Linked DNA regions of Sphingobium yanoikuyae. The protein of the gene in region 1 interacts with the protein of each later gene in a pairwise test. Links are inferred from orthologs where the notes say so. Each region holds a gene or a part of one and is shown on either strand. Other genes may lie near its edges. The genes, in order: dnaN, dnaQ, dnaE and rpe.

Evidence for each region.
Region 2: the proteins of dnaN (region 1) and dnaQ interact in binary tests that used the Escherichia coli proteins (3 or more experiments, as listed by UniProt). The link is inferred for Sphingobium yanoikuyae from one-to-one orthologs.
Region 3: the proteins of dnaN (region 1) and dnaE interact in binary tests that used the Escherichia coli proteins (3 or more experiments, as listed by UniProt). The link is inferred for Sphingobium yanoikuyae from one-to-one orthologs.
Region 4: the proteins of dnaN (region 1) and rpe interact in binary tests that used the Escherichia coli proteins (3 or more experiments, as listed by UniProt). The link is inferred for Sphingobium yanoikuyae from one-to-one orthologs.

The regions. Positions count from the first base shown.
Region 1 is NZ_CP139979.1:4,838,244-4,843,452, forward strand. The notes cover bases 982-3,960. They hold dnaN (DNA polymerase III subunit beta), read left to right. Parts: upstream 982-1,904; coding sequence 1,905-3,017; downstream 3,018-3,960. Other genes in these bases: rlmN (23S rRNA (adenine(2503)-C(2))-methyltransferase RlmN), read right to left, coding at 982-1,181; U0025_RS22540 (hypothetical protein), read right to left, coding at 1,230-1,733; U0025_RS22550 (EAL domain-containing protein), read left to right, coding at 3,108-3,960. Also shown: more of rlmN, read right to left, coding at 1-981; more of U0025_RS22550, read left to right, coding at 3,961-5,209. UniProt on the Escherichia coli protein: Confers DNA tethering and processivity to DNA polymerases and other proteins. Acts as a clamp, forming a ring around DNA (a reaction catalyzed by the clamp-loading complex) which diffuses in an ATP-independent manner freely and bidirectionally along dsDNA.
Region 2 is NZ_CP139979.1:4,245,175-4,250,131, reverse strand. Bases 1,541-4,267 are described here. They hold dnaQ (DNA polymerase III subunit epsilon), read left to right. Parts: upstream 1,541-2,416; coding sequence 2,417-3,118; downstream 3,119-4,267. Other genes in these bases: U0025_RS19625 (PTS sugar transporter subunit IIA), read left to right, coding at 3,917-4,267; hpf (ribosome hibernation-promoting factor, HPF/YfiA family), read left to right, coding at 3,190-3,786; coaE (dephospho-CoA kinase), read left to right, coding at 1,791-2,384; aroE (shikimate dehydrogenase), read left to right, coding at 1,541-1,779. Also shown: U0025_RS19655 (pyruvate, water dikinase regulatory protein), read left to right, coding at 1-368; U0025_RS19650 (Maf family protein), read left to right, coding at 365-958; more of aroE, read left to right, coding at 955-1,540; more of U0025_RS19625, read left to right, coding at 4,268-4,384; U0025_RS19620 (PaaI family thioesterase), read left to right, coding at 4,344-4,841; U0025_RS19615 (DUF1491 family protein), read left to right, coding at 4,834-4,957. UniProt on the Escherichia coli protein: DNA polymerase III is a complex, multichain enzyme responsible for most of the replicative synthesis in bacteria. The epsilon subunit contain the editing function and is a proofreading 3'-5' exonuclease.
Region 3 is NZ_CP139979.1:1,302,506-1,308,788, forward strand. What follows is about bases 750-4,802. They hold dnaE (DNA polymerase III subunit alpha), read left to right. Parts: upstream 750-1,059; coding sequence 1,060-4,602; downstream 4,603-4,802. Other genes in these bases: U0025_RS06015 (Yip1 family protein), read right to left, coding at 750-900; U0025_RS06025 (ketosteroid isomerase-related protein), read left to right, coding at 4,636-4,802. In the rest of the region: more of U0025_RS06015, read right to left, coding at 1-749; more of U0025_RS06025, read left to right, coding at 4,803-5,046; U0025_RS06030 (carbon-nitrogen hydrolase family protein), read left to right, coding at 5,088-6,062; U0025_RS06035 (GNAT family N-acetyltransferase), read left to right, coding at 6,059-6,283. UniProt on the Escherichia coli protein: DNA polymerase III is a complex, multichain enzyme responsible for most of the replicative synthesis in bacteria. This DNA polymerase also exhibits 3' to 5' exonuclease activity. The alpha chain is the DNA polymerase catalytic subunit.
Region 4 is NZ_CP139979.1:3,908,346-3,913,439, forward strand. Bases 1,581-4,444 are described here. They hold rpe (ribulose-phosphate 3-epimerase), read left to right. Parts: upstream 1,581-2,613; coding sequence 2,614-3,276; downstream 3,277-4,444. Other genes in these bases: U0025_RS18070 (RsmB/NOP family class I SAM-dependent RNA methyltransferase), read left to right, coding at 1,581-2,004; U0025_RS18075 (hypothetical protein), read left to right, coding at 2,056-2,541; U0025_RS18085 (heparinase II/III family protein), read left to right, coding at 3,273-4,444. In the rest of the region: zinc metalloprotease HtpX, read left to right, coding at 1-654; more of U0025_RS18070, read left to right, coding at 694-1,580; more of U0025_RS18085, read left to right, coding at 4,445-5,039. UniProt on the Escherichia coli protein: Catalyzes the reversible epimerization of D-ribulose 5-phosphate to D-xylulose 5-phosphate.

The DNA.
Region 1 (5,209 bases):
TGGCCACAGGCGGCCATGATGTCGCGGCCGCGCGGCGTGCGCACCGGCGCGGAGATGCCGCCCTCGAACACGATCGTGCTGAACGCGCGGATTCGTTCGGGACTCGAACATTCATAGTCGGTGCCCGGCCAGGGGTTGAACGGGATCAGGTTGACCTTGGCCGGCAGCTTGTACTTGCGGATCAGGCGGACCAGTTCATGCGCGTCGGCATCGCTGTCATTCTTGTCCTTGATCATCACATATTCGAACGTGATGCGCCGGGCATTGTTCGCCTTGGGATAATCGGCACAGGCCTGGAGCAGTTCCTCGATGCCATATTTGCGGTTGAGCGGCACCAGCTCGTCGCGCACTTCCTTGGTCACGGCATGGAGCGAGACCGCCAGGTTCACGCCAATCTCTTCCGCCGCGCGCGCCATCATCGGCACGACGCCGCTGGTCGACAGGGTGATGCGCCGCTTCGACAGGGCCAGGCCATCGCCGTCCATCACCAGCTTGAGCGCGTCGCGGACATGATCGAAATTATAGAGCGGTTCGCCCATGCCCATCATCACGATGTTGGTGAGCATGCGGCCGTCCGCCGTATATTGCGAATCCTCGTCCGTCTCGTCGTCATTGGCGCTGGCCATGCTGCCCTTGGGCCATTCGCCCAGCGCATCGCGCGCCAGCATGACCTGGCCGACAATCTCGCCCGGCGTCAGGTTGCGGACCAGTCGCATCGTGCCGGTGTGGCAGAAGCTGCAATTGAGCGTGCAGCCGACCTGGCTCGACACGCACAGGGTGCCGCGGTCCGCATCGGGGATGAAGACCATCTCATAATCCTGGCCATCGTCCGAACGGAGCAGCCATTTGCGGGTGCCGTCGTTCGACACCTGCGCTTCCACCACCTGCGGCCGGCCGACGATGAAGCGTTCCGCCATCCACAGCCGCATCGGCTTGGCCAGGTCGGTCATCTTCTCGAAATCGGTCTCGCCGCGATGATAGAGCCAATGGAACAGCTGCTTGGAACGCAGCTTGGCGGCCTTCTGGTCGAGCCCGGCTTCTTCCAGCACGCCCTTCATCTGGGCGCGGGTCAGGCCCAGCATGTCGACGCGCCCGTCCTCACGGGGCGTCACCGCGCGGGGCACGGGCACAGGGTCGATAAGGCCGGGAATCGGCATGATGGGATTGGCGGCGGAATGCATGGCCGCGCACATAGTCGATTTTGCCGGATTTTTAAAGTGGCGTTGCAATCAGCGTAAACGGGCGCAGCCCAGCGCTGCCGCGTCGATCGCCGTGGCAGCGCCGCGCAGCGCATAGCTGTCGGCAAAGGCGCCGCCCTTGGCCGATGTCGATTGGACGCTCATGCTGCTGGCGGAGCGCATCGCAGCGATGATCGCGGCATCGTCCTGCGGATTGGCGGCCCACGCGTCGGCTTGGCCCGCAACCAGCGCGAAACGGCGGTCGCCGACGCTGAGCGAGACCCGCGCATTGGCGGCGCGGGGCCGGCTGAGGCGGAAATGGATCTGGCCCCGGACATGCTGGCGCGGCCAGGTGCCGACGGCGGCAAAACCCTTGGGCGCATCGCCCGCGCGGCGCGGCACCGGCATGGCGATGGCGTAGCAGCGCGGGCCGTTCTGGCCGGCGCCGGGATCGCGAAACGCGCCCCAGCTTTCGAAAATGCCGAGCGAATCGCGCGCCATGGCCGGACTGGCGAGGATGACGAGCGGGATCAGCAGGGCGGGCAGGCGGCGCATGGTCCGGGCAAAGCGCAAGCCATCGCCATTTGCAAGCCCGGCTTCGTTTCGAAAGCGCGTCGAGGTGCTTGCCGCCGCCGACATAGCGGTTATGAAGGACCATCCATCATTGCCGCCGGGATTCGACCGAATCCTCGCCATCGACGCAAAAAGAACGGACAGAACAGGGACATGAAGGCCACCATCGAACGCGCAACGCTCCTCAAGAGCCTCAGCCACGTCCAGTCGGTGGTCGAGCGGCGCAACACGATTCCGATCCTGTCCAACGTGCTGATCGAGGCATCGGCGGATGGCGCGATCAAGCTGATGGCGACCGATCTCGACCTGCAGGTCGTGGAAAGCGTGTCGGCCCAGGTCGAACAGGCCGGCGCCACCACCATTTCCGCCCACACGCTGTTCGACATCGCCCGCAAGCTGCCCGAAGGCAGCCAGGTGTCGCTGCAGGCGGCCGACGGCAAGATGCTGATCCAGGCCGGACGCGCCCGCTTCAACCTGTCGACCCTGCCGCGCGACGACTTCCCGGTCATTGCCGAGGGCGACCTGCCGACCAGCTTCGAACTGCCGGCCGAAACGCTCAAGCAGATCATCGACAAGACGCGCTTCGCCATCTCGACCGAAGAGACGCGCTATTATCTGAACGGCATCTATTTCCACGTCTCGGACGAAGGATCGCCGGTGCTCAAGGCCGCCGCGACCGACGGCCATCGTCTGGCCCGCGTCACCGTGCCGCGTCCCGACGGCGCCGACGGCATGCCGGGCATCATCATCCCCCGCAAGTGCATCGCCGAACTGCGCAAGCTGCTCGACGAGGTCGAGGGTTCGGTGCAGGTCAGCCTGTCGGCCAGCAAGATCCGCTTTGGCCTGGGCAGCGCGATCCTGACCAGCAAGCTGATCGACGGCACCTTCCCCGATTATAGCCGCGTCATTCCGACCGCGAACGACAAGCTGCTCAAGATCGACCCGCGTAGCTTCGAGGAAGGCGTGGACCGCGTTGCGACCATCGCCACCGAAAAGACCCGCGCGGTCAAGATGAGCCTCGACAAGGACAAGATCACCCTGTCGGTCACCAGCCCGGAAAATGGCACGGCGGCCGAAGAAGTGCCCGGCGCGTTCCAGGGCGAAGGCTTCGATATCGGCTTCAACGCCCGTTATCTGCTCGACATCCTTGGCCAGATCGACACCGACATCGTCGAACTGCACCTGGCCGATGCGGCCGCACCGACGCTGATCCGCGAAAATGATCGCAGCCCGGCGCTCTATGTGCTGATGCCGATGCGCGTCTGACGGGTCTTGCCGGGAGATCGCTGAATATCAGGGAATCTCCCGGACCCGGCGGGTAATCGCTTCTCAAGCTTTGTCGATTAGACGATCGGCATGGCTATTGTCCGCAAAACAGATACTGATGCGCCGGCCAGGACCGCGAGCCTGCTGGTTTCGCTGGGTCTGGCCGAAAGCGGCACGGAAGTCGCCGCCAACTGGCTGTCGCGCAGCTTCACCCATGTCGCCGCCCTGTGGCCACTGATGCTGCTGGCCAAGCTGTGCGTTGCGGCGCTGCTCGGCATGCTTTCCTTCACCCGGCCGGAACATGGCGCCCTGCTGTGCGGCGTAGTGCTGATCGACGGCCTGCTGATGCTGGTGCCGCGCTGGGCGCTGTTCCGCAATCTGCGACCCCATGTCCAGAACTGGCTGATGCTGCCCGCGCTCTTCTGTTCGGGACTGATCTTCAGCCTGTGGCTGGCGCAGGGCAATGGCGTGGCGATGCCGTCCGCAGTGCCGGAAATGGCGATCGCGCTGCTGGCGGTCTGCATCGTCGGCGACCGGCGCCTGCTTGGGCTCAGCTATTTCATGGGGGCGCTGCTGGTGGCCGGCATCGCCCATGCGGGCATGGTGCATCTGGGGCTGCTGGCCAGTTGCCTGGCGGTGATGGCGATCGCCACCCTGCGGCAGGCGGCGGCGGATCGCGAACGCGCGATCGAACAGCATCGGCAGGATCTCAAGGCGCAGCGCTCCGACCGGCTGCTGGAGGAATATGAACAGTCCGGCCGCGGCTGGTTCTGGGAAACCGATCGTCACGGCCACATCACCTATATCTCCGCCACCCTGGCCGAACCGCTGGGCGTGGAAGCGGGCAGCCTGATCGGCCGGTCGCTGACCGACATCATCCAGCAGGGTGACCGGCAACAGGGCGATGGCGAGCGGACGCTCGGCTTCCACCTCTCGGCCCGGACCGGCTTTGCCGACATTGCGGTGCGGGCTGCGATCGCCCGCGAGGAACGCTGGTGGTCGATCTCGGGCGAACCGGTGTTCAACGAATATGGCCAGTTCCACGGTTTCCGCGGATCGGGCACCGACCTGACCGAAATGCGGCGCAGCCAGGCGGAAGTAACGCGCCTGGCCCAATATGATTCGCTGACCGGCCTCGCCAACCGCGTGCAGATGCTGCAGGCGCTGGAACAGGCGGTGCTGGGTTCCCGCGGCAAGCAGGGCGAATGCGCGCTGATGATGCTCGACCTCGACCGGTTCAAGAGCGTCAACGACACGCTCGGCCATCCGGCCGGCGACGCGCTGCTGCGTCAGGTCAGCCAGCGGCTCCAGCGCGTGGTCGGCAATCAGGGGCTGGTCGGGCGCCAGGGCGGCGACGAGTTCAAGGTGCTGGTGCATGGCCGCCATGACCGCAACCGGCTCGGCCTGCTGGCTCAGGCGATCATCAGCGCCCTGTCGCAGCCTTATTCGATCGAGGGCACGGGCGTGGTGATCGGCGTGTCGATCGGCATTTCCTTCTGCCCCGAAGATGGCGTCACCGCCGATGCCCTGATCCGCAATGCCGACCTTGCCCTCTACAAGGCGAAGGGCGACGGACGCGGCGTCTATCGCTTCTATTCGGCCGACATGCATGCCGATGCGGAGGATCGCCGCCAGCTCGAACAGGATCTGCGCCATGCGCTGACGGCGGACGGCCTGCACCTCGTCTATCAGCCGATCGTCAGTTCGACGACCGAGCGCATCACCGGCTATGAGGCGCTGCTGCGCTGGGATCATCCGGTGCGCGGCGCCATCTCGCCCGCCTTGTTCGTCCCCATTGCGGAGGATAGCGGCCTGATCGCGCCGATCGGCGAATGGGTGATGCGCACCGCCTGTCGCGACGCGGCGCAGTGGGACGCGGGCATCCGCGTTGCGGTCAATGTCTCGGCGATGCAGTTCGCCAATCCCGGTTTCCCGACCACCGTGATGCAGGCCCTGGCGAGCGCGCAACTGGCGCCCGAACGGCTGGAGCTGGAAATCACCGAAAGCGTGTTCCTGAACGACAATGACGGCACCGACGCCATGTTCACCCGGCTCAAGGGGCTGGGCGTGCGGCTGGCGCTCGACGATTTCGGCACCGGCTATTCGTCGCTCGGCTATCTGAAGAAGGCGCCGTTCGACAAGATCAAGATCGACCAGAGCTTCGTGCGCGGTGCCGCGATCCGGGGCAGCCG
Region 2 (4,957 bases), 590 kb from region 1 along the record:
CGAAGACGCCGACCTCCATCTATCTTGCCAATCGCGGCTACAAGACCGCCAATATCCCGCTGGTGCCGGAATCGCCGCCGCCGCGCAGCCTTTATGGCCTGAAGCATCCGATGGTGGTGGGCCTCACCATCAGTCCCGAGCGGCTGATCCAGATACGGCGCAACCGGTTGCTGTCGCTCAACCAGGCGCCGGAGACCGCCTATGTGGATAGCGACAAGGTGCAGGAGGAACTGGCCTTTGCCCGGCGCATGTTCGCCGACAATGGCTGGCCGGTGATCGACATGACCCGCCGGTCGATCGAGGAAGCGGCCGCCGCCATCATCAACCTGTTCAACGACCGCGAACTGGCGGAAGGAAATGAAGCATGATCGTCCTAGCCTCGCAGAGCGCCAGCCGGCGCGCCATGCTGAGTGCGGCCGGCGTGCCGTTCGAGGCGCTGTCGCCCGGTGTGGATGAAGAGGCCGCCAAGGAAGCATTGCGCGCCGATGGCCATGACGGTCGCGCGCTGGCCGATGCGCTGGCGGAATTGAAGGCGCTCAAGGTGTCGCGCCGCGTGCCGGGCGCGCTGGTGCTGGGCTGCGACCAGACCCTGACTCTCGACGACGGGACGATGATCGACAAGGCGATCGACAAGGCGGATGCCGCGCGCATCCTGCGCCTGCTGTCGGGGCGGGTCCATCATCTCCACAGTGCGGCGGTGATCGTGCTCAACAATGAACCGATCTGGCGCCATGTCGAGCGGGTGCGGATGACGGTGCGGACCCTGTCCGACGGATTCATCGACTCCTATCTGGAGGACGACTGGGACGAATGCCAATGGTGTGTCGGCTGCTATCGGATCGAGGGGCCGGGCGCGCAACTGTTCGCCAGGGTGGAAGGCAGCCAGTTCGGCATCCAGGGCCTGCCGCTGCTGCCGCTGCTTGACTTCCTGCGCATAAGGGGCGTTCTGGCGTCATGACCGACAAGCTCCCCTATGCCGAGGTGATCGGCGATCCGATCGACCACAGCAAATCGCCCCTTATCCACAATTTCTGGCTGCAGGCGCTGGATATCGAGGCGGAATATAAGAAGACCCATGTGACGCCCGAGGGGCTGTCCGCCTATTTCCTGCAGCGCCGGGCCGATCCCGACTGGCTGGGCTGCAATGTCACCATTCCCCACAAGATCGCGGTGATGGACTATACCGACGATCCGGGCGGGGTGCGCGACCGGATCGGTGCGATGAACACCATCGCCAGCGAGACCGCAGGCCCGCTGATCGGCACCAACACCGATGCCGGCGGCTTCCTGCAGCCGCTGCTGCGCGACAAGTGGAAGGGCCGCCATGCGGTGCTGATCGGCGCGGGCGGCGCGGCGCGGGCGATCCTGTTCGCGCTCACCAGCCTGGGCGTGCCCGACATCACGATCATGGCGCGCGACCCGGCCAAGGGACAGGCGCTGCTCGACCGGGCCGGGGTGAAGGGCCAAGTGATCGGCATGACCGATGCGCTGCCGGCCGCCGACCTGCTGGTCAACAGCACGTCGCTGGGCATGGTCGGCCAGCCGGCGCTGGATCTGGACCTGTCGCCGCTGCCGGGCAGCGCGACCGTCTATGACATCGTCTATGCGCCGCTGGAGACGGGCTTGCTGAAGGCGGCGCGCGACCGGGGCCTCAAGACACTGGACGGGCTGGAAATGCTGATCGGCCAGGCGGCGCTGGCATTCGACATCTTCTTCGATGCGGAGGCACCGCGCGAGCTGGACGCGGAACTGCGCGCGCTGCTGCTGGCGGCGGACTGAACGGGGACGGGGTGAAGATTTACGGCCTCACCGGCTCGATCGGCATGGGCAAGTCGGCGGTTGCGGCGATGTTTCGCCGCGAGGGCGTGCCGGTGTTCGATGCCGATGCCGAGGTGCATCGGCTGCAGGGGCCGGGCGGCCGGCTGATCCCGGCGATCGAGGCGCGCTTTCCCGGCACCACCGGGCCGCAGGGGGTCGACCGGGCGAAGCTGGGCGCGGCGGTGTTCGGCCATCCCGTGGAACTCAAGGCACTGGAGGCGATCGTCCATCCCGCCGTGGGCGAGTCGCGGCGGCGATTCCTCAAACGCCATCGATCGCGCCAATTCGTGATCCTGGACGTGCCCTTGCTGTTCGAGACAGGTGGCTACCGGCGCATGGCGGGGATCATCGTCGTCAGTGCGCCCGCCTGGAAACAGCGGCGGCGGGTGCTGGCCCGGCCAGGCATGACGGTGGCAAAATTTCGTAGAATCCTGCACTTGCAGCTGCCTGATGCTGAAAAGCGGCTAAGGGCAGACTATATCATCAACACGGGTACGACATTTGCCGCAACCCGGGCACAGGTCAGGCGTCTGGTCGCTTGCCTTGGCGCCCGGACAGGCAGATAAGTAGAGTCATAGAGAGTCGGTTCAAAAGGGCGATGCGCGAGATCATTTTCGACACCGAAACGACGGGATTTGATCCGGCATCCGGCGATCGGCTGGTCGAAATCGGGTGCATAGAGCTTATCAATCGCGTGCCGACCGGCCGCACCTTCCACGCCTATTATAATCCACAGCGCGACATGCCCTCCGCCGCCGAGGCGGTGCATGGCCTGTCGAGCCAGTTCCTGTCGGACAAGCCGCTGTTCCGCGAGGGCGTGGCCGAACTGATGGATTTCCTGGAGGACAGTCCGCTGGTGGCGCATAATGCGCGCTTCGACTTCGGATTCCTCAATCACGAATTGAAGCTGTGCGCGCGCGACGCCGTGTCGATGGACCGGATGATCGACACGGTGGCGATCGCTCGCACCCTGCATCCCGGCGCCAAGCACAGCCTGGACGCGCTCTGCACCCGTTACGGCATCGACCGCAGCCATCGCGTCAAGCATGGCGCGCTGCTCGACGCCGAACTGCTGGCGCAGCTCTATGTCGAATTGACCGGCGGCCGTCAGATCGGCCTGGGTCTTGCACAGGAGGAAGAGAAAGAGATCGTCAGGGTGGAACTGACGGAAACCGCCGTTGTTCGCCCTGTTCGTCCCGCGCGCGTCTTCACGGCGAGCGCGGAGGAGCTGGAGAGGCATGCCGCTTTCGTCGCGAAGCTGGATAAGCCGCTCTGGCTCGAGGAGGCGCCGCCGGCCTGAACCTGCCGGCGTTTGCCACGTGCCAACCGGGCCGCTGATCCGGCGTCCCGGCAAGAATAAGGAGAAGGCATATGGATATCCGTGTTTCCGGGCATCAGGTCGAGACGGGCGAGGCGCTCAAGCAGCACGTCAGCGACCGGCTGGAAGCGATAGCCGAGAAATATTTCTCCCGCACGATTTCCGCCCAGGTGACCTTCCGACCGGCCCCGCATGGCGCCTTTCATTGTGATATCGTCTGCCATGTGATGACCGGCCTGATCCTGAAGGGCGCCGGCGAGGCGCAGGAGGCGCATCCCGCCTTCGACCAGGCATCGGACCGGATCGAGAAGCAGCTGCGCCGCTATATGCGCCGCCTGAAGGACCGCAGCATCCAGGCCGCCGCTGCCGAGGCGCAGCGCGCCAATGGCTATAGTGTCGATGATATCGACGGTGCGGGTTACACCATCTTCGCCGGTGCCGCCGACGAGGAGGCCGAAGTGGCCGATGCGCCCCTGATCGTCGCCGAAACGCGGGTCGACATTCCCGAAGCCAGCGTGTCCGACGCGGTGATGATGCTGGACCTGCGCAACACCAATGCGCTGCTGTTCCTCAATGCCGGAACGTCGGCCTATAATATGGTCTATCGCCGTCAGGACGGCACGATCGGCTGGGTCGAGCCGCGCGGCTGACCCCCTGCCAAGCCGGGCCGCCTGTTGACCTCCGGGTGCAGGCGGCCTATGGGGCCGGGCTTTAGTTTCTCCGAGCAACGCGCATTTTTTTCGACAGGCTGGGCGCGCCTCGGCTGCCCCCGGAAGTAAAATGGTGCATTTCAACGATATTGTCTCGCCGGACGCGCTGGCCACCGAGGTGACTGTGAACGGCAAGAAGATGCTGTTCCAGAAGATCGCGGCTCTTGCCGCGCAATCCTATGGCGTGGATGCCGAAGCGGCCGCCGATGCGCTGCTGGAGCGCGAGCGTCTGGGCTCCACCGGTTTCGGTGGCGGCGTTGCCATTCCCCATGCCAAGCTGCCGGGCCTCGATCGCATGTGCGGCGTGGTCGTGCTGCTCGATCCGCCGGCGCCGTTCGACGCGGTCGATGATGCGCCGGTCGATATCGTGTTCGCGCTGCTGTCGCCGCAGGACAGCGGCGCCGAGCATCTCAAGACGCTGGCGCGTGTGTCCCGCTATCTGCGCGACGAGGCGCAGGTGACGCGCCTGCGCGGTGCCAAGTCGGCCGAGGCGCTGCATGCGCTGCTGGCCGGTGGTGAGGCGCGTGACGCCGCCTGAGGCCGCCGCGCTCGCCAGTGGCGAGGCGGCGCATTTTCGCGCGCTGGAGCATCTCTACAACAGCGCGCCGATCAACGACCTGTTCCTGTCGACCCTGCGCGTGCCGGAACCCGGCCGGTCGGTGATCGATTTCGAGGTCGACGAGCGGCATTTCCATGCCGCCGGCGCGGTGCATGGCACCGTCTATTTCAAGATGCTGGACGATGCGGCCTTCTATGCCGCTAACAGTCTGGTCAGCGATCGTTTCCTGCTGACCACCGCCTTCAACCTGCTGTTCACCCGGCCGATCGGTCCCGGAAAGCTGCGCGCCGAGGGGCGCTGGATCAGCGGCAAGCGCCGTGTCTATGTCGCCGAGGCGAGCATCCTCGATTCGGACGGGGAAGAGGTGGGCCGGGGCACCGGCACCTTCATGCGATCGCAGATTCCGCTGTCATCGCTGCCGGGATATCATGGCTGAGGACAGTCCGGCCGCGCGGCTGACCAGCGCGATGCTGGTCGGCGCGCTGGTGAAGCGGGTGAATGCCGCCGGCGGATTTGCCATGATCCTGGCCAAGGGCGATGCAATGAGCGGCG
Region 3 (6,283 bases), 3.5 Mb from region 1 along the record:
GTCGTTCACCTCCAGCTCGATCTCGTCGTCGCCGGCGCGGTAGCGGGCGGAGGCATGGGCGCCGGCGGACATGCCGCTGCTTTCCATCTCGGTGCGGGTGAAGCGGCCGATCTTCTCGGGCAGCAGCGCCTGCAGCACATCGGGCGCGATCGCGGCGGAGCGGCCATTCCTGGTTGCTTCCTCCATCCGCTTGGCGGCCTGTTCCATCTGCCTAGTGGCGGCGTCCATCTTGTCGACGTCGATCTTGCCGATGCCCGGCACCATGATGTCGGCGCTGATATCGTCCGGCCCGGCATGGCCGCCGAACAGGCCGCTGAACGGCATGGCGAGCAGGCTGGCGAGGATGAAGAGCAGCGCGCCCGCGACCATGGTGACGATGGTGTAGGGCAACGCCTTCTGCTCTGGCACCTTCATCAGGCGCGGCAGGCCGAGATAGAGGAGGTAGAGGCTGTAAAGTCCGAGCAGGCCGAGCATGGTGAGGCCGGGTATCAGCGAGAAGATGCCGGCCAGCCAGCCGGCGGTCGCCGAATAGGCGGAAATCTTGAAGGCCTTGAGCTTGTCGCGCTGGCCGCCGAAGCTGGGAGCGAGGAAGTTGATGATGATCGCCAGCACGGCCAGGCCGATCAGCGACAGGACATAATGGGCGATCGCCATGCCGACCGCGCCGATCAGCGGCGGGCGCCAGCTGATGCCGAACAGGCCATGGCCAAAGAGCTGTCCGCCGATCAGGGTCGCGAGCGGCGGGATCGCCGCCAGGATCATGGCATAGCCGGTATAGATGCTGCCGATGCTGGCCGGTTCGGCCTCGATCAGCGGCCATTCGTCCCTGGGCCGCAGGATGATCGCCTTGGCCCGGTCGACGATGCCGGGTGGGGTGGAAACCGGGTTGCTGTCCGACATGACCGTGCTCCCTGTTCTCTGGCCTATCCTCTGGCCCGTTCTTTGGGCGCGATAGGATCAGCAAGCGCGGTCCTTGGCAAGCGACAAGTGGTGCTTTTGTCCACAGCTTTTCGCCGGGCGGGACTGGCGCGCGGGCGCTGCCGTCGTTAGATTGCCGCGATGTCTCATTCCGCCTTCGTACCGCTGCGCATCTTTTCGTCCTTCACCATGCTCGAAGGGGCGATCGACCCCAAGAAGATCGCCAAGCAGGCCAAGGCCCTGGGTTTTCCGGCGGCGGCGATCACCGACCGCAACGGCCTTTATGGGTCGATGGCCTTTTCCGATGGCTGCAAGGGCGAGGGCGTGCAGCCGATCGTCGGCGCCATGCTGGGCGTCGTGCGACCGGGCCGGCCATCCAACGCGCCGGCGGTGCATGACTGGATCGCCCTCTATGCGCAGGATGCGGGCGGCTATGACAATATCTGCGCGCTGGTGTCGATGGCGCATCTCGACCGGCCGCTGGAAGAAGTGCCGCATGTCACGCTCGACATGCTGGAGGGGCGGACCGATGGCGTGATCGCGCTGACCGCCGGCGGGGAGGGGGCGATCGCCCGCCTGTTCGCCGAGGATCAGCCCGACGCTGCGCTGGCCTATGCCGACCGGTTGCAGGCGCTGTTCCCCGATCGGCTCTATGTCGAGATTTGCCGCCGGCTGGACCCGGTCGAGGGCAAGGCGGAGCCGCAACTGCTCGACCTGGCCTATGACCGCAATCTGCCGCTGGTCGCGACCAACCCGACCTGCTTTGCCGAGCCGGAATTTCACGCGGCGCATGACGTGATGCTGTGCATTGCCGATGGCGCCTATGTCGAGACGCCCGACCGCCGCACCAGCTCGCCCGACGCCTGGATGAAGCCGGCGGCGGAGATGAAGCGGCTGTTCGAGGACCTGCCCGAGGCGCTGGCCAACACGCTGGTCGTTGCCCAGCGCTGCGCGGTGATGGCGCCCAAGCGCAAGCCGATCCTGCCAAGCCTTGCCGGCGATATCGAGGGTGAGGGCATCATGCTGCGCGATCAGTCGATCGCGGGGCTGGAGGCCCGGCTGGAGAAGGCGGGGATCATCGCGGACGAGGCGCGTCAGCCCTATTTCGAACGGCTGAAGTTCGAAATGGACATCATCATCCAGATGGGGTTCCCCGGCTACTTCCTGATCGTGGCCGACTTCATCAAATGGGCCAAGGATCATGATATTCCGGTGGGGCCGGGCCGTGGTTCGGGTGCCGGATCGCTGGTCGCCTGGGCGCTGACCATCACCGACCTAGATCCGCTGCAACTGGGCCTGCTGTTCGAGCGCTTCCTGAACCCGGAACGCGTCTCCATGCCCGACTTCGATATCGACTTCTGCGAAACGCGGCGCGGCGAGGTGATCCGCTATGTGCAGCAGAAATATGGCAGCGACCATGTCGCCCAGATCATCACCTTCGGTAAATTGAAGGCGCGCGCCGTGCTGAAGGATACCGGCCGCGTCATGCAGATGAGCTATGGCCAGGTCGATCGCCTGGCCAAGCTGGTGCCCAACCATCCGACCGATCCCTGGACGCTGGAGCGATCGCTGAACGGCGTCGCCGAGTTCAAGGCGGAATATGACAATGACAATCAGGTCAAACGCCTGATCGACTATGCGATGAAGCTGGAGGGCTTCCCGCGCCACAGCTCCACCCACGCGGCCGGCGTGGTGATCGGCGACCGGCCGCTGAGCCAGCTGGTGCCGCTCTATCGCGATCCGCGATCCGACATGCCGGTGACCCAGTTCGACATGAAGTTCGTCGAGGGTGCGGGGCTGGTGAAGTTCGACTTTCTCGGCCTCAAGACGCTGTCGGTGCTGCAAAAGGCGGTGCAACTGCTCAAGGGGCGCGGGGTCACGGTCGATCTCGACACGCTCGCCTGGGACGATGCCAAAGTCTATGAACTGCTCCAGCGCGGCGATACGGTCGGCGTGTTCCAGCTGGAATCCGAAGGCATGCGCAAGACGCTGGCCGCGGTGCGTCCGACCAATTTCGGCGACATCATCGCACTGGTGTCGCTCTATCGTCCCGGCCCGATGGACAATATCCCGATGTTCGGGCGCCGCAAGAACGGCCAGGAAGAGATTGAATATCCGCACATCCTGCTGAAGCCGATCCTCGAAGAAACCTATGGCATCTTCGTCTATCAGGAACAGGTGATGCAGGCCGCGCAGATCCTGGCCGGCTACTCGCTTGGCGACGCCGACCTTCTGCGCCGCGCCATGGGCAAGAAGATCAAGGCGGAAATGGACGCCCAGCGCCTGCGCTTCGTAGAGGGTTGCGCCAAGAGCGACATCAAGCCGGCCAAGGCGAACGAGCTGTTCGACTTGATCGACAAGTTCGCCGGCTATGGCTTCAACAAGTCGCACGCCGCCGCTTACGCGCTGCTCGCCTATCAGACCGCCTGGCTCAAGGCCCATTATCCGGCGGAATTCTATGCCGGGTCGATGGCCTTCGATATCCATCTGACCGAAAAGCTCACCGTCTTCGTTGACGATATGCGGCGCATGGGCATGACCTGCCTGCCGCCCGACCTCAACCAGAGCGAGGCCGACTTCACCGTCGAGGCGGTGCCGTTCGAGGGCGATGATCCGCGTCTGGGCTTTGCCGTGCGCTATGCGCTGGGCGGCCTCAAGGGCGTGGGCGAGAAGGCGATGGAGCAGCTGGTCGCCGAGCGCGAAGCCAATGGTCCGTTCAAGCATCTGGACGATCTGGCAGACCGGATCGAGCCGCGCCTGCTCAACCGGCGGCAGCTCGAAAGCCTGGCCGCGGCCGGTGCGTTCGACACCATCCATGCCGACCGGGCCGGGGTGCATGCGGCGGCGGAAACCCTGCTGAGCGTCGCGGCAAGCGCGGCGCAGGCGCGCGAAAGCGGGCAGGGCGGCCTGTTCGGCGATGTCGAGACCGCCCATGCCGACGTTCGCATCCCGCCGCATCAGGCCTGGACCGTGTCGGACCGGATGGCGCAGGAAAAAGAGGCGTTCGGCTTCTATTTCTCGGCCCATCCGGTCGACCGTTTCCGTCATCTGGCCGATGCGCGCGGCGCGAAAAGCTATGGCGAAATCTGTTCGCAGCCGATGGGCATGCCCAATGCCGAAGGGCGGGTGATGGGCATCATGGCGGCGATGGTCGAAGATGTGCGCTGGCGCGAGACGCGGCGCGGCGCGCGCTATGCCAACGCCACCTTCTCCGACCAGAGCGGCCAGTTCCAGGCCAGCTGTTTCGACGAGGATGCCTGCAAGCAGATCGAGGAACTGGCGCGCGAGGGCGATTGCGCGCTGCTGCATGTCGAGCTGGATCGCCTGCCGGGCGAGGAAACGCCGCGCGTCACCGTGCGCCGGATGGAGCCGTTCCGCGAGATCGCCAACGTGTCGCGGATGGAACTGGTGCTGGACATCGAGATGGTCGAGGCCGTCGCCAAGCTGGCGGCGATCCTGTCCGGCAGCCGGGGCGGGCGGTGTGAGGTGTTCGTGCGGGCGCCGATCGGCGATGGCAAGGCGGCCCGTGTCTTCCTGGGCGACGACTTCACGCTGGGCGCTGATCAGGTCGACGCGATCAGTGGCATCGCCGGGCTAACCGTCCACAATCTGGCGCGGATGGAGGCGAAGTCGGACGGCTATCGCACCCGCCATCGCCGATCGGCCATGCGGCTGGTCGGCTGACCGCGCCCATTTTCCCAGTCCGAGGAGAAATCTGTGTCCGAAGCGACCCTGGCCCTGGTCCATGCCTATTATGATGCCTTCAACCGGCAGGATGCCGAGGGGATGCTGGCGCTGCTGGCCGACGATGTGCGGCACGAGCCGAGCCAGGGCGCGGCCCGCATCGGCAAGGCGGCGTTCGCCGATTTCCTGTCTCATATGAACCTTTGCTATGCCGAGACGGTGATCGATCCGATCGTGCTGGCCAATGCGGAGGGGACGCGGGCGGCGGCCGAGTTCATGCTGGACGGCCGCTATCTGGTGACCGACGAAGGGCTGCCGCCTGCCGCCGGCCAGACCTATCATCTGCGCGTCGGCGCCTTCTTCGACATCGTCGAGGGGCAGATCACGCGCATTTCCAACCATTATAATCTGGCGGACTGGATCGCGCAGGTCGAAGGGCGCTAAAGCCGCCGCCTGCCCCGTCGCCGTTCCATCCCGAGGTATCCTTGACCCACATCCGCGTTGCCGCCGCCCAATATCCGATCGAGCAGGTGCAGAGCTTCGCCGCCTGGCAGGAAAAGCTGACCCGCTGGGTGGAGGAAGCCGCCGCGCTGGGCGCGACCCTGGCGATCTTTCCCGAATATGCGGCGATGGAGCTGGCCGGGATCGATCCCGAGCGGGCGGCCGACCTGACCGCCTCGCTCGACCTGGTGATGCAGTTTGGCGAGGCCTATGACCGCGTCCATGCCGAGCTTGCGGCGCGGCTCGACATCATGATCCTGGCGGGTAGCCGGCCGGTAAGGGAAAGCGACGGCCGGATCGTCAACCGCGCGCGTCTCTTCTGTCCCGACGGCACCACCGGTCATCAGGACAAGATCATGATGACCCGGTTCGAGCGCGAGCGCTGGGGCATCAGTGGCGGCGACAGCATCAACCTCATCCACACGCCGATCGGGCCGGTCGGCATCTCGATCTGCTATGACGTCGAATTTCCGATGATCGCGCGGGCGCAGGCGGAGGCGGGCGCCAAGCTGATCCTGACGCCATCGGCCACCGACACGATGCAGGGCTATTGGCGGGTGCGGATCGGCGCGCAGGCCCGGGCGATGGAAAATCAATGCTTCGTCGTTCAGTCGCCCAGCGTCGGCATGGCCCCCTGGCTGCCCTGCATGGACGAGAATTTCGGCGCAGCCGGTGCCTTCGGCCCGCCCGATGGCGCGATGCCTGATGATGGCGTGATCGCGCTGGGGCAGGCGAACGGCCCGGCCTGGGTGGTGGCGGACATCGACCTGGCCATGGTCGACCAGTTGCGTGCGGATGGCACGGTGCTGCCCTTCCGCCACTGGCCCGAACAGCATGTGCCCTTCCACATCATCCAGAATGGCGCGGGATCGGACGTGATCGCGCAGATGGCCAGCGATGCCGCGCGCGACGATGCGCCGGCCGCGCCGCAAATCGAAGATCAGGAGATTGCAGAATGACCGAGCCGTCGATCATCGTCGACCGCGTGACCAGCGATGCGCAGGGACTTGAGGCGCTGGCGACGCTGCGCATCCGCATCTTCCGTGAGTGGCCCTATCTCTATGAGGGCGATGCCGCGCATGAGGAGGAATATCTCCGCGATTTCCTGGCCAGCGACAAGGCGACTTTGGTGCGGGCGCGGATCGGTGAGGAGCCGGTCGGCATCGCCACAGCCTCGCCG
Region 4 (5,094 bases), 930 kb from region 1 along the record:
GCTGCCGTGGCGGCGACCACCGGCCTGCTCAACATGCTGACCCGCGACGAGGTGGCGGGCGTGATGGCGCATGAACTGGGCCATGTGAAGAATCGCGACACCCTGATCATGACGATGGTGGCGACCATTGCCGGTGCCATTTCGATGCTGGCCAATTTCGGCCTCTTCTTCCGCGGCGGCAATGAGGAGAATGGCCATAGCAACATGATCGCGACCTTGCTGGCGGTGATCGTCGCCCCCTTTGCCGCGATGATCGTGCAGATGGCGATCAGCCGCACCCGCGAATATGGCGCCGACCAGGCCGGGGCGGAGATCAGCGGCAATCCGCGCGCGCTCGCCTCCGCCCTCGCCAAGATTTCCGGCCGGGCCGAGCTGATCCCCAACCCGGTGGCCGAGCGCAATCCCGCCGCCGCGCAGCTCTATATCGTGCCGGTACATGTGAGCGAGTTGTTCTCGACCCATCCGGCGACCGAGAAGCGCATCGCCGCGCTGGAGGAGATTGCGCAGGATATGGGGCAGAGCGGTAGCCCACCGCCCGTGAGCATGTCGGGGCAAGAACGAGCGACGCAGGCATCGGCGCTGTCTCCGGTGGCGCCGCCGGTGGCATCGCCCAAGCCGCGCCGCAGCGCCCTTGACCCGCACGGGCGCGACTGAGTTTTTGCGCGCGGAGCGGAAAGCGCGTAGGGGCCGCTGATGTCCCGTCGTCCTAACGCCCGTTCCGGTGCCCCGCGCGCCGATGATGTTCCCGGCCTGCCCGCACGCCGCGCGGCCCTGAAGCTGCTGGACGCCGTCTTGCGTCGGGGCGATCCGCTGGAAATCGCGCTGCATGGCGCGACCCAGGGGCTGGCCGACCGGGCCGACCGCGCGCTGGTCCATGCCATCGTCGCCGAGACGTTGCGCCATTTGCCCGATCTCGACGCGCTGATCGACGGCGCGACCAAGCAGCCGCTGCCCGATGATGCCAAGGCGCGGATGGTGCTGCGCATCGCGCTGATCCAGGTGCTGGCGCTGGGCACCGCGCCCCATGCGGCGATCGCCACCGCGCTGCCGCTGGTCGATGGCGGGCCGCGCAAGCTGGTCCATGGCGTGTTCGGCACCGTGACCCGCGCCGAGCCGAGCCTGCCCGTGCCGCCCACCCTGCCCGCCGACGTCGCCGAACGCTGGACCGGGCAATGGGGCAAGGCGATGCCGCTGGCCGCCGCCCACGCCTATGCCGTGCGCCCGCCGGTCGACATCAGCCTGCGCGATCCGGCCGAGACCGGCAAATGGGTCGAGGCGCTGGGCGGCACCAGCTTTGCGTCCGGCCATGTCCGCCTGCCCGAGGGGGCGGTCGTGCCCGAATTGCCCGGTTTTGCCGAGGGGGCCTGGTGGGTGCAGGATATCGCTGCCTCCTGCCCGGCCCGGCTGCTGGGCGCGGGCGAAGGCCGGACCGTGCTGGACCTGTGCGCCGCGCCGGGCGGCAAGACGATGCAGTTGGCGGCGGCCGGATGGGCCGTGACCGCGGTCGACCAGTCGAAGAAGCGGCTGGAGCGGCTGAGCGAAAATCTGGCCCGCACCGGCCTGTCGGCCGATGTCGTGCAGGCGGACCTGCGCCAATGGGCACCCGAGGCGCCGGTCGATGCGCTGCTGCTCGACGCGCCCTGCACCGCCACCGGCATCTATCGCCGTCATCCCGACGTTTTGCACCGCATCGGCCCGCGCCAGATCGCGGAACTGGCCGAACTGCAGGGCGAACTGCTGGCCCGCGTCGCTGACTGGGTGAAGCCGGGCGGGACGCTGATCTACGCCACCTGCTCGCTGGAGCAGGCCGAGGGCGAGGCGCAGATGAGCCGCTTCCTGGCGGCGCTTCCCGATTTCCAGGTCCAGCCAGCGCAGGCAGACGAACTGCCCATCGGCATGGCGCCCAGCGCCGACGGCTGGCTGCGCACCCTGCCCGACACGCTGGCGGAGCAGGGCGGCACCGACGGCTTTTTCGTTGCAAGGATCGTGCGCATCGGGAACTAAGGCTTAACCATGAGGGGCTTAAGGTGAGGTCCTTCGCTGGAAAGGCCCGCCTTGCGTCCGACCGAACCCCTGCCCCTGCATCATAGCTGGCCGCTTTACGACCTGCGCGAGCATCTCGCGCCGGTGGTGCTGGACCAGGATATTGCGGGGAATGAGGCGGCGCTGGCCGATCGGGGGCTGGGCCTGTGGCATTGCAATCTGGCCGACAACAGCATCAGCTGGACCCAGGGCGTCTATGACATATTCGGGCTGGAGCCGGGCAGCATCGTGCCCCGGCCGCTGTCGGTGTCGCTCTATGCCCATGACAGCCGCGAGGCGATGGAACGGCTGCGCGCCTATGCCATCCGCCACCAGCGCGGCTTCACCCTGGACGTCGATATTCGCCGCCCGGACGGTAGCGATTGCGCGATGCGGCTGATCGCCGCGCCGGTGCTGCTGGACGGCGAAACGGTGGCGCTGCACGGGGTCAAGCAATGGCTGCCCAAGGATGTCGGCGCGCCGGTCAGACTGGAACCCACGACCTTCTTCATCCCCTGATGCGACTCATCGCCGCACGGCGCAAATCATGCGTTGCCCTCGCCCCAAGGGAGGGCTAATGCGAGCGGTCAAATGACCCATCCCATTCTCATCTCTCCGTCCATCCTGTCCGCCGATTTCGCACGGCTGGGCGAGGAAGTCCGCGCCATCGACGAAGCCGGTTGCGACTGGATCCATATCGACGTGATGGACGGCCATTTCGTGCCCAACATCACCATCGGTCCAGCCGTGGTGAAGGCGCTGCGCCCGCACACGAAAAAGCCGTTCGACGTGCATCTGATGATCTCGCCGGTGGACCAGTATCTCGACGCCTTCGCCCAGGCCGGCGCCGACATCATCACCGTCCATCCCGAGGCCGGCCCGCACATCCACCGCACCGTGCAGCATATCAAGTCGCTGGGCGTACAGGCGGGCGTGGTGCTGAACCCCGGCACCCCGGCCAAGATGCTGGACTATCTGATCGACGATATCGACCTGATCCTGGTGATGAGCGTCAATCCCGGCTTTGGCGGCCAGAGCTTCATCGAGAATCAGCTGCGCAAGATCGAGGCGTGCCGCAAGATGATCGAGAAGAGCGGCCGTGACATCCGCCTGCAGGTCGATGGCGGCATCGACATCAACACCGCGCCCAAGGCGATCGCGGCGGGCGCCGACGTGCTGGTGGCCGGCACCGCGACCTTCCGTGGCGGCCCGGCCGCCTATGCCGACAATATCAGGACGCTGCGGGGCGGGTGACGAACCAGCGGCGCCAGTCCTCCCCTGTCGCGGTCGACGCCGGTCATGAACCGGCCGACGACGGCATCGAACAGGGCAAGCGGCTCATCCGCGTCGCGGATGACAAGGGCCTGTCGCTGGCCGAGCGGATCGCCAATCATTTCTATCGGCTGAGCTGGAAGACGCCGCTGCACAGCCGGCGGCTGAAGGGCAAATATCCGCTCAAACTGCTGGCGGTGCCGGACGATGTCGTGCCCGGCGACCCGCGCGCCGGCCAGGCGATCCGCGCCGGCTATTTCCTGTTCCGGGGCCAGAAGCTGGCGATCGACACGGTCGATTTCGGCAAATTGGCGGTCGGCCCGGCCTTCACCGACTATCTGCACAGCTTCCGCTGGCTGCGCGACCTGTCGACCGCCGCGACGCGCGAGCAGGGCGCGCCGGTGGCCGAGGCGCTGATGCGCAAATGGCTGGCCGCCCATGCCGAAACGCCGAGCGACCCGGCCTGGCGCGCCGACAATGCGGCCTGGCGGCTGCTGTTCTGGACCGCCCATGCGCCGCTGATCCTGTCGTCGAGCGACCTTGTCTATCGGTCGCTGGTGCTCAACTGCATCGCCCGCACCGCGCGCCATCTGGACCAGAGCGCGGACAAGGCCGCGCCGGGCCTGCCGCGTCTGGTCGCCTGGGGCGGGATCGTCGCGGCGTCGATGCTGATGCCCGGCGGCAATCCGCGCAAGCTGTTCGGCGAAGCGGGCCTGAAGCGCGCGATCGACAGCGCCTTCCATGCCGATGGCGGCATCATTTCCCGGTCGCCGCTGGCGCAGCTGGAAGGCGTGATGCTGCTGGCGATGGTGGTCGCGGTCTATGAGGTGCGACGCGAACAGGTGCCCGGCTTCCTGATCGACGGGCTGAGCCGCGCGGTGCCGGCCTTGCTGGGCCTGACCCATGGCGATGGGGGTCTGGGCAACTGGCAGGGCGCTGGCGCGGTCGACCCCGACATGGTCGAGGCGCTGGTGCAGGCCAGCCGGGTGCGGACCCGGCCGCTGCGCCAGGCGCGCGACTGGGGCTATCAGCGGATCAGCGCCGGCAATACGGTGGTGCAGATCGATGCGGCGCCGCCGCCGGTCGCGCGCCTGGCCGCCGCCGGCTGCGCCTCCACCGGCGCGATCGAGATCAGCGACGGGCGGCTGCGGCTGGTCATCAATTGCGGCGGCGCGGCGCTGGAAGGCGCCTATATCCCGCGCGATCTGGCCCAGGCGCTGCGCTCCACCGCGGCGCACAGCACATTGGTGCTGGACGACAGCAATTCGACCGCGCTGATGCCCGACGGCACGCTGGGCAAGGGCGTGACCGAGGTCGAGCTGAACCGGCAGGAGCTGGACAATGGCAGCCGGGTGGAGCTGAGCCATGACGGCTATGTCCGCCGCATGGGCTATGTCCACCGCCGCCTGCTGATGATGAGCGGCGACGGCAAGGAAGTGCGCGGCGAGGATATGCTGACCCCGGCGACGCGCGGCAAGAAGCCGGTCAAGCGGCCGGTGCAGCTGCGCTTTCATCTGGCGCCCGGCGTGGAACCGACCCTGACCGCCGACAGCCAGGGCGCGCTGTTGCGGATCGAGCTGGGCGCGCTGTGGCAGTTCCGGACCGGGGCCGGCGTGCTGAGCGTCGAGGATAGCCTGTGGGTCGATGGCGACGGCCGCCCCCACCCCACAAGGCAGCTGGTGGTGACGAGCGAGGCACTGCCGGGCGGCTCCAGCATCGGCTGGCTGTTCAAGCGGGTCGGCTGACCCGCATCGCACCGGCGCAATGTTGCACCATCGTGACAATGTCCGTTTTTTCCTA